Regions from separate parts of the Chryseobacterium sp. BGA-UO-ETr-SB22 genome, predicted to be linked through region 1. Evidence: riboswitches for the same ligand, from Rfam matches in the RefSeq annotation. Region 1 holds a riboswitch; the other holds the start of a gene.

Evidence for each region. A riboswitch is a leader RNA that binds a small molecule or an ion and turns the genes downstream of it on or off. The one in region 1 is predicted to bind thiamine pyrophosphate.
Region 2: linked by a shared signal. The riboswitch ahead of pnuC (nicotinamide riboside transporter PnuC) and the one ahead of thiS (sulfur carrier protein ThiS) in region 1 are both predicted to bind thiamine pyrophosphate.

The regions. Positions count from the first base shown of each region.
Region 1 covers NZ_JCAQOV010000001.1:112,570-119,096, forward strand. Annotated here, with positions in the region: gene thiH (2-iminoacetate synthase ThiH) at 1-163, opposite strand, end outside; gene AC57AW_RS00490 (thiazole synthase) at 173-949, opposite strand; gene AC57AW_RS00495 (thiamine phosphate synthase) at 946-1,560, opposite strand; gene AC57AW_RS00500 (hydroxymethylpyrimidine/phosphomethylpyrimidine kinase) at 1,563-2,303, opposite strand; gene AC57AW_RS00505 (thiamine phosphate synthase) at 2,279-2,866, opposite strand; gene thiC (phosphomethylpyrimidine synthase ThiC) at 2,863-4,674, opposite strand; gene thiS (sulfur carrier protein ThiS) at 4,699-4,905, opposite strand; TPP riboswitch at 4,964-5,060, opposite strand; gene AC57AW_RS00520 (hypothetical protein) at 5,167-6,009, opposite strand; gene AC57AW_RS00525 (RluA family pseudouridine synthase) at 6,031-6,527, opposite strand, start outside.
Region 2 covers NZ_JCAQOV010000005.1:1,276,024-1,282,550, reverse strand. Annotated here, with positions in the region: gene AC57AW_RS13105 (FecR family protein) at 1-331, opposite strand, end outside; gene AC57AW_RS13100 (RNA polymerase sigma factor) at 649-1,143, opposite strand; gene AC57AW_RS13095 (acyl-CoA dehydrogenase family protein) at 1,278-2,309, opposite strand; gene pnuC (nicotinamide riboside transporter PnuC) at 2,296-2,892, opposite strand; TPP riboswitch at 2,918-3,024, opposite strand; gene AC57AW_RS13085 (hypothetical protein) at 3,182-3,772, shown strand; gene AC57AW_RS13080 (alpha-ketoglutarate-dependent dioxygenase AlkB family protein) at 3,794-4,405, opposite strand; gene AC57AW_RS13075 (YciE/YciF ferroxidase family protein) at 4,672-5,244, opposite strand; gene AC57AW_RS13070 (low affinity iron permease family protein) at 5,449-5,859, opposite strand; gene AC57AW_RS13065 (TonB-dependent receptor) at 6,244-6,527, shown strand, end outside.

The sequences.
Region 1 (6,527 bases):
CCAATTCCCGGGATGCGGCTGGTGACAAAAGATTCAGGAAATCATCAAGGGTTTTATTCTTTTTCTGAAGACTGGATCTTACATCATACAGACTTACTTTTTCAAGCTTATCTTTTATCTCTTCCCATTGATAGTTTTCAAAAATATCTTTAAAGCTTTTCATGATTCCGGTTTATTCAAATAAAAACGAGGTGAGCGGACTTGAAGCTTCGGCATGGTTCGCAATAGCTCCCAACCCGGATTCAAAGGCTCTTCTTCCGGCAATAACTCCTTCTTTAAAAGCCACAGCCATATTAAGCGGATTTCTGGCAACAGCAATGGCGGTATTTACCAAAACAGCATCTGCTCCCATTTCCATAGCCTTTGCAGCATCTGATGGCGCCCCGATTCCTGCATCTACCACTACGGGAACATTACTCTGGCTGATGATTATTTCCAGAAAGTCCTGAGTTCTTAATCCTTTATTGGTTCCAATAGGTGCTCCCAAAGGCATTACTACTGCTGTTCCAGCATCTTCAAGACGTTTGCACAATACAGGATCAGCATGGATGTAAGGCATTACTACAAATCCTAATTTGGCCAATTCTTCTGTCGCGTATAACGTTTCAATAGGATCTGGTAATAAATATTTCGGGTCCGGATGAATTTCCAGTTTTACCCAGTTGGTTTCCAGCGCTTCTCTGGCTAGTTGTGCAGCCAACACTGCTTCTTTAGCAGTTCTCGCTCCGGAGGTATTGGGCAAAAGATGAACATTGGTTTCTCTTAATGAATCAAGCAGATCATCTTCACTGGATTGGGCATCAATTCTTTTTAGTGCCATGGTCACCATATCGGTTTCTGATGCGATGACAGACTGTACCATATCTCTGAGACTTCCGAATTTTCCTGTTCCTAAAAACAGTCTTGATTCAAATGTTCTTCCTGCTATTTCTAATTTCTGGTTGTTCATATCATTACTTTTTTTAATTCATTAATAATAGTCGGCTGCTTTGTAATAATCCCGGATACAGCAACACCGTAAATTCCGATCTTCTGTAACTGCAAAATATCTTCAAGAGCAACACTTCCGATTGCAAATATTTTGGGAATATCAATTGATTTTTCTTTTAATCCATTTATGATATCCTGATACCCTTCAAACCCAAGAACGGGACTTAATTTTTCTTTGGTTGTGGTAAATCTCAGTGGTCCCAAACCAATATAATCACAAGATTCATTGATTCTCTGGATTACATCTGAAAGAGTATTGGCTGTTCCCCCAATGATTTTATTTTCGCCTAAAATCAATCTGGCTTCGTTTATAGAGCTGTCACTCAATCCCAAATGCACCCCGTCAGCATCTATTTCTTTAGCCAGCTTTACATCGTCATTGATGATACAAACTGACTGATATTCCGTACAAAGTTGTTTTGATATTTCGCAAAGATTAATTAATTCATTTTCAGGGGCATTTTTCCATCTTACCTGTACCCATTTGATTCCGTTATCAAGGGCTTTTCGGATATGAAGTTCCTGTTCCTGTATTGTGTTCCCTTGTGATATGTATTGTAATTTTTCCATATTTATAATGAATGCGTTCCCAGCAAAGAGGAATTGCTTTTTAAAAATTTTTCGATGTATAATTTCCCATTTCGGCAGGCCATTTCCATATTTTCACCTTTTGCAAGCTCAGCTGTAATGGCGGAAGATAAAACACAGCCAGAACCATGTTTAGGAAAACAGATTTCATAATCATCTTGTGGATGCAGAAGGATTTCTTTTTCTTTTTCAACTAAAATATCCGTTCCCAAAAGGTCTTTCCTATGTCCTCCTTTGATCAGTAATGAACATCTATCAGTATCCGGTAATAGATTATTTTCCTTTAAAACTTTGTATTCATTATAATTGGGAGTTATTAAACTGAGTTTATTAACAACCTCTTTTAACTGAGGAAGTGTTTCAAGATCAAAAAAGGTAAATTCAGAAGTACTTTTCAAAACCGGATCCCATACGATTTTTGTTTCAGGATTACCAGTCTTTACCGTTTCTATAATTTTAGCCAGAAATTCTGCATCCTTCACAATTCCGATTTTCACCGCTGAAACGGCATAATTTTCCATCAACACCTGAATCGCCTTAGTCACTTCATCCAAAGAACGCCATTCCAGGCTCAGACATTCTGAAGCTGTTTGCAATGTCAATGCAGTACACACTCCCAGTCCCATCACTTTTGATTGTTCAAAGGTTTTACTATCTGATAACAAGCCTGCTCCACCACTTGGATCAAAGCCTGCAACACTTATGACATAAGGACGTTCCTGCATTTTTTGAATATTTTTAGAGGTTCTTCACTTTCCCAAATAGCACCTAGCAAAGCAGCTCCGTCTACCTCTGATTCAAAAACTTCTTGAATATTATCCTGATGAATTCCTCCTAAAGCAATCAGTTTTACATCCGGATTGTTACGCTGTTGTATTTTTTCTTTAATCGTAGAATCCATTCCATATCCTTTTTTGGAGATACTTGGAAAGAACGGGCTTATAAAAGTATAATCCCATTCTTTTTCCAGCGTATTGTAGGTTGCGATATCATGTACTGAGGTTGACATTGTATTTTCTTCGGCAAAAGATTTACATCTCTCTTCCGCCCGATCAGCCTCTCTGAAATGAAGTCTTGAAATATGATATTCTTTTCCAAGATCAAAATGAGTATGCAGCACCAGCTTTGGATAAAAAGCCTCATCAATCTGAGTGATGAATTCAATCATTTCATGGCGACTGATCCATGGTTTACGGATGTGAAGCAAATCAAGCCCCTCCTGAAACATCTGATTAATAATATTAGTTTCGTTTGGAACCATCAACTCAGGAGTGATGACGAGGATCATATATAAATTTCTTTTCCTTTTTCGATAAATTCCTGAGACTTATCAAACATCCCTTTTTCTGCAGATTCACGGATTTCCTGAGTAATTTTCATTGAACAGAATTTTGGTCCGCACATAGAACAGAAGTGAGCAATTTTGGCTCCTTCCGCCGGAAGTGTTTCATCATGATACGCTCTTGCCGTCTCAGGATCCAAAGAAAGATTGAACTGATCTTCCCATCTGAATTCAAATCTTGCTTTACTTAATGCATTGTCTCGGTATTGTGCCCCCGGATGTCCTTTTGCCAGGTCTGCCGCATGGGCTGCCAGTTTATAAGTAATTACCCCTACTTTTACGTCGTCTCTATTTGGGAGTCCTAAATGTTCTTTCGGTGTTACATAACAAAGCATTGCACAGCCAAACCACCCGATCATGGCAGCCCCAATTCCGGAAGTGATATGATCATAGCCCGGAGCAATATCTGTAGTCAAAGGACCTAAGGTATAAAACGGAGCTTCATGGCATTCTTCCAGCTGCTTTTCCATGTTTTCTTTAATCATATGCATCGGAACGTGTCCAGGGCCTTCAATCATTACCTGTACATTGTGTTTCCATGCTATTTTTGTCAGTTCACCTAAAGTTTCCAGTTCTGCAAACTGAGCGGCATCATTGGCATCTGCAATAGATCCTGGACGAAGACCATCTCCAAGAGAGAATGCAACATCGTACTTCTTCATGATCTCACAGATCTCCTCAAAATGAGTATATAAGAAACTTTCCTGATGATGAAACAAACACCATTTAGCCATAATAGATCCTCCTCTGGATACAATTCCGGTTACTCTGTTGGCTGTCAAATGAATATATCTTAATAAAACTCCGGCATGGATCGTAAAATAAGAAACACCTTGTTCTGCCTGTTCAATCAGGGTATCTTTAAAAATTTCCCAAGTCAGATCTTCTGGAACTCCTTTTACCTTTTCCAATGCCTGATAGATGGGAACAGTACCAATTGGAACCGGGCTGTTTCTGATGATCCATTCTCTTGTTTCGTGAATATTTTTTCCGGTTGAAAGATCCATAATGGTGTCGGCTCCCCATCGGCAGGCCCATACCGCTTTTTCTACTTCTTCATCAATACTGGATGAAACAGCACTGTTTCCAATATTGGCATTAATTTTCACAAGGAAATTTCTTCCGATAATCATCGGTTCACTTTCCGGGTGGTTAATGTTATTGGGGATAATTGCTCTTCCTGCTGCTATTTCGTCTCTTACAAATTCCGGAGTAATCTTACTTTTCGGAGTGTTCGCTCCAAAGCTGTGTCCCGGATGTTGGAAAGCCATTTCTTTTGATACAGATTCAAGCTGTTCTATTCTTTGATTTTCCCTAATCGCTATATATTCCATTTCCGGAGTGATGATTCCCTGCTTTGCATAGTAAAGCTGGGTCAATTCTTTTCCTTCTTGTGCAACTTTAGGTTTATGATCATAAGAAAACCGCAGTTCATCCAAACGCGGATCTGCTAAACGAGCTTTTCCGTATTCAGAGGTAATCCCGTCCAGGATATTCACATCATTTCTGTCCAGAATCCATTGCTCTCTGATTCTTGGAAGCCCTTTCTGGATATCAATGACTGCATTTTCATCCGTATAAGGACCTGAAGTGTCATAAATGGTTACCGGAGCATTATGTTCAAAGCCGCCATTGGTCAATTTGGTCGGGCTAAGCTGTATTTCACGCATTGCTACATTGATAGGGTGTATTGTTCCCTCAACATAGATTTTCTTTGAGTTCGGAAATGGCGAACATGTAATGGAGTGAGCCATAAGTATTGGTATTAAATATGAGAATTAACCGCCTTGAGTGGCAGTAATGATTAAAACTGAATCGTTGTTATTAAGGAGTGTTTCTGCCCAGACTGACAGCGGAATAATACGGTTGTTGAGGGCTACAGCAATGCCTTTCTTTTTTCCAGGCAGCTCAATAGCCAATAATGCTTCCAGGTTTGCAGGAAGTACATCAAATGTTTTTCGGGTGTGGTTGATTATAAGTTCCATTCCTAATAATTTAAAATATACTTTAGGAATGGCTATCATTGTACAATAGAATGTACAGCAAAAGTCATCTACTTTTCCCTACGCTGGTATAATCCAGATCAGGTTCAAAGGGTAAAGTCTCAGTCTGTTCATAACAGACACCCCTAAAGTTTGGGACGAAGTTAGACATTATTTTGAAATAAGCAAAATTGATTTTTGCTTGGAATGAAAAAAGACCATCTCGATTTTGAGACAGTCTTCACTTTTATTTTAAATAGTTCGTTAGTAAAAAAGCTTCAGGCTTCCATCAGAATTATATTGATTAGTCCAATTTGATTGGTTCAGAAAAAATTCGGAGCTATAAGGTTTATACTCTTTCGAAATTCTTCTTTGAGGATTATTTTTTGATAATGAAAAGTAGAAATAATCTTCAAAAACACCTAAGTTCTTAAATGGATTTTGTGCAGAATCAAAGTTATCAAATGTAATTTCATTCGTAATGTAAGCATCAATATTATTATGCTTTTCAGTTTTAGTTGCCTTTTCTAAATTTCCTGAATTATTATAGATAAACTTTTCTAAGTATGTCAAAATATAATCTTGTGGATCAGTCGGATCGTATGGAACATTAGGATATTGAGTTAAAATTTCAATTAACTTTCCTGAAGTGTCATAAGTATAGGTCAAATACTTATCCATATATGAATTATTAACCTGTGGAATAACTACTTTAATAACTCTGCCTTGATTATCAAACTCAAGTTTCCTTTCATTCAATTGAACATTAAATGATGGATCTGAGCTATAATTTCCTACAACAGCTGTATTTCCTGTATAAGATATTTTAGTATAGATCAGATTTGTAAATCGGTCCGGAGCCCCCGAAGCTCCTGTCAACTTCAAAATTCCTCCTACTTTTTTACTAATTCTTCCCTGAGCATCATATTCGAACATATAATTTTGTTCCAATCCATTAAAGACAGGCGACAAAAAAGGATAATTCCATGATATTTTACTTGTATTTTCAGTAATCATCTGTTGTGAATTATCAACTGGCATTTCATCATTGTCTGAACAAGATGCCATAACCAGCAATGTGGTTAATAAAAGTGATTTGAATTTCATGTTATAGTTTTTGTGATATACTTATTCTTCACAAGCTCTCCAGATTGCATCATTTTGCGGTACGGGAGCTATGATTTCAATGTTTTCTTTCGTTACCGGATGAATAAATTCCAGTTTTCTAGCATGAAGATTGATTCCTCCATCCGGATTGGAGCGTGGCGCTCCGTATTTCAGGTCTCCTTTGATTGGAACTCCTGTTTTGGATAATTGTGCTCTGATCTGATGGTGTCTTCCTGTTTCAAGATCAATTTCAAGAAGCTGATAATTATCCAGAGTTTTGATTACATTATAGGTCAGAATCGCTTCTTTTGCACCTTCAGTAGCTTTTGGAAAAACAATGGCTTTATTATTTTTTTCATTTTTCATTAAATAATGTACCAATCTCTGCCTTTGTGGAATCATTTCTTTCCCTACAACGGCCCAATACGTTTTTTTTATCTCCCGGTTTTTGACCATCTGCGTAAGACGGGAAAGTGCTTTGGAAGTTTTTGCATAGATCACCAACCCAGAAGTAGGAC
Region 2 (6,527 bases), on a different contig from region 1:
TGGTCTTCTTTCCGAAATCATCCGTCAGTTTCAATTCACTTTCAGGTTCCAGGGTAATAATACTTCCGTCAGATAGTATAAATTCTTTTTGAATCTTTTCTGTCCTGAAAACCATTTGCTGGTGATCCGGAGATTTCATTTCATTTCCAGTAGAAAACAAAGTAATCAGTGTAAATAAAGGCAAAAGAACAGCCGCAGCCCATAAAACCCGTTTTGTATTCTTTCTGAACCTGATTTTATTTTCAAGTCCATTCCAGATTCGCTGATCTGCGGAATCTTTCATTTTCCGGTTTTCATCTTTGACTGATTTCCATTGATTGTCGAAATCCATATGCTCCTATTTGATCTTTACTAGAGAATACGCAGGAAGTGTAGAATCGTCAACCTCTATTTTTTTGATTTAACGATTTGTTCATATTCATTCACATTCGGTTAAAATTAATTAAGGTAGTTAGATACAATTTTACATTAATCCTGCTCTCTTATTATTATGACGCTGTCATTCAGAATGTAACGCAGTGAAATGAAGAATCCAGGCTTTACATGATGACAATGAGGTAAGTTGTATATAGCTGCCTTAATTAAAACTAATAAACAATTGATATACAGATCTGAAGTGAAGCTTGTTATCAATATAAACGGAAAAGGTTAAAAGAAAAAATTCAAATTTGCTCTTAGAAATTTCAAAACCTTATTGACATGTTTTTCAACAGCAGTTTTGGAAATATGATTTTCCTGAGCAATGGTAAAAAGACTGAGATTCTGAATTTTATTTTTGATGAAAAACTCACGGCTTCTTTCGGGAACCTGTTCCAGAAGGTTTTCTATCTTTTTGAGCTGATCTTCCTGCTGCAGCTGTTTTTCGATTTCAGAGGTTTCTTCATCCTGATTTTCTGGGGAATTTTCCAGCGGAACAAAGATCATTTTCCTTTTACGGTAAAAGTTGGAGATTTCCTGTTTGGCAGATTTAAAAATAAGTGCTTCAATTTCTGAAGGTGAATTGGTTTTGGATAAATATTTCCAGACATGCATAAAAATATCCTGAACAATTTCTTCAATATCTTCTTCTTCCGAAAGGTATTTTGCCACAAAAAAATACACCCTGTGCTTGTAACCGGAATATATTTCTTTAAAATGATCCATCCTTTAAAATATCTTTGAACCTACAACTCAATGATGCAAAAGTATCTAAAAGCAATGTCAATCATATTAAATTCATATTAAGTTTAAATTCATAACCATAATGCAGTTTAACTTTTGAAAGACTTACATCTACCTCAAAAAGAAAAATCTAACTCATCAGCGGAAGGTCTGAAATTGGAATGCATCGTTGCTGTAAAATAATCACAAAACACCTGATATATTGCAGAATCAGTAGCTGTTGCCCGGATTCCAAGCTGAGTGTAAACAGTAAGTATTTGATGGGATAATTGACTTGTTAATGCTGTTCCATAAGTATGAATCTCATTTTGCTGATCCGCTGAAATCTCTTTGTTATCAGCAAGAATATTTTCAATATTTCTGGCCATACCTAACACCTTTTCCAAATGTTTTTCAACAGACTCAGCAAAGTTTTTGAAATTGATCTGAGGACGAATAAGCTCTGCTTCTTCAATAAAATGAGAAGCCATTCCAAGATAATTCACCAAAAGTGTCAGATCAGCAAAAACCCGAAACGGAATGCTGTCCAGTATATCATCCGTGAAGAAATGATCATACACAAAGCTGTACTCTTCGCTGACGATAACATTTTCAATGGTAAAGGAATAAGTTCCGCTGGCTTTCATTCCCATTGATTTCCAGTTGGGGATAATTTCAGCCTGTTCTCTCGGAATAATAAAAGAATGAACCATTTCGTTGCCTTCATTATCTAACATGGGTTTGCCCTTTTCTGTAATCCTTGCATTGAGAGTAAAATGAGTCAGATGGGGAGCTCCTGTGGCAAAATCCCATAATCCATTGATGATATAAGTGTTATCATTTTGCTTTTCTGCAGTTCCGCCCACCATTCCGCTTCCTCCAAAACAGGTTTTAGAATCAGTGAACAGCAATTGAGCCACATCGGGTTTTATATTTCTTGAAAAATAATTGGCTCCGGCACAAAGTGTCAGCATCCAGCCAAAGCTTCCATCGGTTTCAGCCCAGCCAAATAATGCTTTAAGTCCCTCTTCAAAAAGATATCCTAATCCTCCGTATTTCTTCGGTACCCAGATCTTAAGCCATCCTTCTTCATGAATATGCTGTATCACCTTATCAGAAATTACAGAAGCTCCTTGAAGTTCTTCTCTGATGTCTTTAGTATTGAGCATTGGCTTTGGTTTTAATAAGTTTCTGCCATTCCATATAACCGGAGATTGCCACTAAAAATAAAAATGACGTCAAAACAGCATAGAGATATAATTCCTTATGAATCATTAAAGGGATAGAAATAATATTACTGACATTCAGTATCACCCAATTTTCAATTTTCCGTCTTGCCATCAGCCACATTCCTGCCCATGCAAAAGCACTTACCAGAGAATCCCAGACCGGAACATCCGAGTCTGTAAAATGAGTGAGAAAGAACCAGAACAGACTAAAAGTTCCCAGTACAATTCCTCCGGTAATCCATTTTTCTGAGGTTGAGGTAACAGAGATTTCCATTTCGGATTTCTGTTTCCCGAATTTCCAATACAGCCATCCGTAGATGCTCATGATCAAATAATAAAGATTTAATGTAAATTCAGCATACAGTTTTGAGGTAAGCATCACATACAAAGTAAGCAGAATACCAGCAATACCGAAAAGATAGTTATTGACATTGTTTTTACGAGCCAGTAAAACCTGAATGACTGAAAATAAGACTCCGAACCATTCCGGTAAGGTAATTTGTTTTAAAATGTCCTGCATCATATTAATTGTTAGAAATCAAATGATGAGATGATAAGTAAGCAATCCCTACGCCGGCATTATCCGGATCAGGTGTGGAAGTAAATTCCTGGGTATCATCTCAGCCACTGTTCTGTAGCACCCCATTGTTGGGGCAAAGGTGCAGCTTTTTTCCGGAAAAAGAAAACACATCGCAGCTTTTTATTCTGAAACACCATTCATGTATAAAAAAGGAGCAAAAGATATTTTAAAAAGTCTCAGAATAACCAATAATTTTTATATTTGTCAGATAATACCTTATAAAAACTACCCCATGAGCTTCTTCAAAAAGATTTTTTCAAAAAATAAAAATACCACAGATCAGCAGTCTGCAGATCCAAGAATAGACGGAGCTTATACAGACGAATATTTTAGTAACCGATATACTGAAGATCCGCTTTTATCAGATGATGTTCTGATGGATGGCTCATTCAGAATGTTGAACAGCTATTTTATGGATAACAAAATAGCACAGGCTCTTGAAAATCCTATTTATCATCCCATGAATTTAGATAAAGCCGTTACTGTAGAACCTGGATTTTATGAGTATTGTAAATCATTTGATCAGGATGATAAGCAGATTGGACTGATGTTGACAGTAGCATTTTCATACTATATGGTCCATGAATTAGGATTTAAATTGTATAGAGATAAAACCCCGGAATTTCCTTTACGATTTATGAGTCTTAAATACAATAACAATGGGGGTGTTATTTCTTTATATCCATTCGAATATTCATTGAAGGTTTTAAACGGAGAAGCTTTATTCAATGATCTTTTGGAGAGAATTAAAAGCAATTTAGAGAGTATCCCCAGTGCGGAGGATTTTATCGCTAATTTTAAACAGAATCTGTCTCAGGAATAAGGCTTATGAAGCTTTTAATCATTACGCTTCTCTTACTAACCGAAATGTAAGATTAATGCGTTCTTTCATAGAGGTTACAGATTTAGCAATCCGATGTTCCCAATGTTCCTGCAAGTCTCCTTTCATGATCAATAATGAACCATGAGGAAGAGGTAGACTGTATTTACTCTGATGATGGTCTCTTTTACGGAAATCAAAGTTTCTGGTCTGTCCTAAACTTATTGATGCAATCACCGGTCGGTTTCCATATCTGCTTTCCTTATCCCGATGCCAGGCAACAGAGTCATTGTGATTCCGGTAAAGATTAAGCAATACGGAATTGAACTGATAACCAAATGTTTCTTCTATTCTTTCTTTTAAAGAAAACAGTTCAGGTGTCCAGAGATGAGTCTCCACTTCACCATTTCCTAATGGATAATCCGTTTTCGGATCTCCATACCATGCCGTTAAGCGCGGTGTCAGCACCATTTTATCATACATTTTCTGGGTTCTTTGTTTCCAGGGAGCTGTTTCAAGCAAATGAGCCTTAAGTTTGTCAGCTTCTTCCTGATTCAGGAAATATTCTCGATACTCCAGAAGATCTTTGGGAAATTCATACAATTCTTCTGAGTCGAACAGGCTGAGCTGGGTCATATTTTTTAATTTTTAAATAATAGAATTATATTCCTAAGCATAGCAACCGTTACTAACACGGAGCACTCTTGAAGCTTTTATTGGCTCTTTGAATATTATACGATAGAAGGAAATTACAATTGATACAAATAATATCTACAAATACATTAAAAACGATACAAAAATAACCAAAACTATTACCACTTCTTTCTTGAATCTCTGGGATCTCAACATAAAAAAGGAGATCAAATTGATATCTGATCTCCTTTCTATAATTGAATATTGTTTTATATTGCTTTGCTGTTAAGATTAGTATCAGCAATTTTTGTTAACAGATCATCACATTTTTTTTCTTCTTCTAGTGTGCTCAAAAGATTTTTAAGACAATCCTTCTCTTTCAATACTTTTGCAAAGGCTGCAAGTGTACCATAGGAAGCAATTTCATAATGTTCCACTTTTTGTGCTGCTGCAATGATTCCTGCATCTCTTACCGCTCCCGGCTCTGTTTCTTCTATAATGCTTTTCCCCTCATCCAGCAGTCCCTGCATCGCATCACATTTCTTTGCCTGAGCTTTCTTACCGAGTGCTTTAAAACATTTTTCCAGCCTGTCAACATGATCTTCCGTTTCCTTAATATGTTTGTTTATTGCTGTTTTAAGTTTTTCACTGGTCGCGTTTTTCATCATTCTTGGCAATGCTTTCAAAAGTGCTTTTTCAGCCCAGTAAAGATCTTTCAGTGCCTCTTCAAAAAGGTCTTCCAACCCTTTTGCCGCACCTTTTTTAGCCGGAGTCTTTGCAGATGCTTTCCGTGTTGCTGCTTTTTTTACGGTTGCTTTTTTTGTTGCTGTTCTAGTTTCCATAATATACTATTTAGTGTTTGATTGGTGATAATTCTACAACTATAAGACCATTTTTGCCTGAAATACTGAGATGTGGTATCTAAAAAATTTAAGGAATATAAGTTATTTTAAGACTGATATTTCTTTACACAAACGGTTATAGATATCAAAATAATTGATCTGTCACTATGTGCAGAAATTTTCAGGCTCCCACCATATCGACAATTATTTATATCGTTGCTGCTGCTCGGTAGAATCTAATGAAGGTCTTGGTTTATTGGAAAACTTCCCTAATTTTTCATAATACTTATGAAGCTGGTCAAGTTCTTCTTCCGTTAAATCTTCAATATCCACCAGCCTGTTACTGGCTTTTTCATAGGATGCTATAAGTTCATTCAGCTTTATCTGGATCGCTTTAGAGTCTTTATTCTGAGTTTTTTGAATCAGAAATACCATTAGGAAAGTTATAATAGTAGTACTTGTATTGATAACCAGCTGCCAGGTTTCTGAATAGTCGAAAACAGGTCCGCAAACCGCCCAGATAACAACAAGTAAAGTTGCACCGATAAAAGCTCCGGGACTTCCGGTAATATAGACAACACGATCTGAAAACTTTTCAAAAAAATTCTTTTTCATACTATAAATACGGTTTTAAAATAAAATGATAATACAAGGTATCAAAACAACAGTATAAAGTTTATGACTCTAGTCAATTACCAAACGTTCTATCACTAAATGGATGAATAATTAGAATATTTTAAAGAAACAGCGGTCGTTATAATGAAAAATATAAGGAACTGCATAATTATTTTATGCAGTTAAACACATTTCCTGTTTTTGATAATTCACTTTTATAACAAATTGTAAATTAAATATCTGAATTAATTAATACACTTAAAAAAATGAGTAATAACAGATCATCCGGATGCTTTCTGAAATCACGTAATGAAGATTTAATACTTTATTAAAAAATAAATATCCATCTTTGCAGCCTTAAATTCAAAAACGCTAGTTTATTTCATGAGCATTACTTTTAAAAAGCGACTAATTATAGCGCTTGTATTACCTACGGCCGCCATATATTATGGGCAGAGTACGAAGGATTCTTTAGACAAATCAAAATCTATTGATGAGGTTATGTTGGTAGGTAGAAACCTTTCCCAAACAGCCAAAGAGAGAAAAACACCTGTTGCAGTTTCCAACATCAAAGCAGCAGAGATTCAGGAGAAACTGGGAAACAGAGAATTTCCTGAAATTATGAAGTCTACTCCATCCGTTTACGTGACCAAAGTAGGTGGAGGATT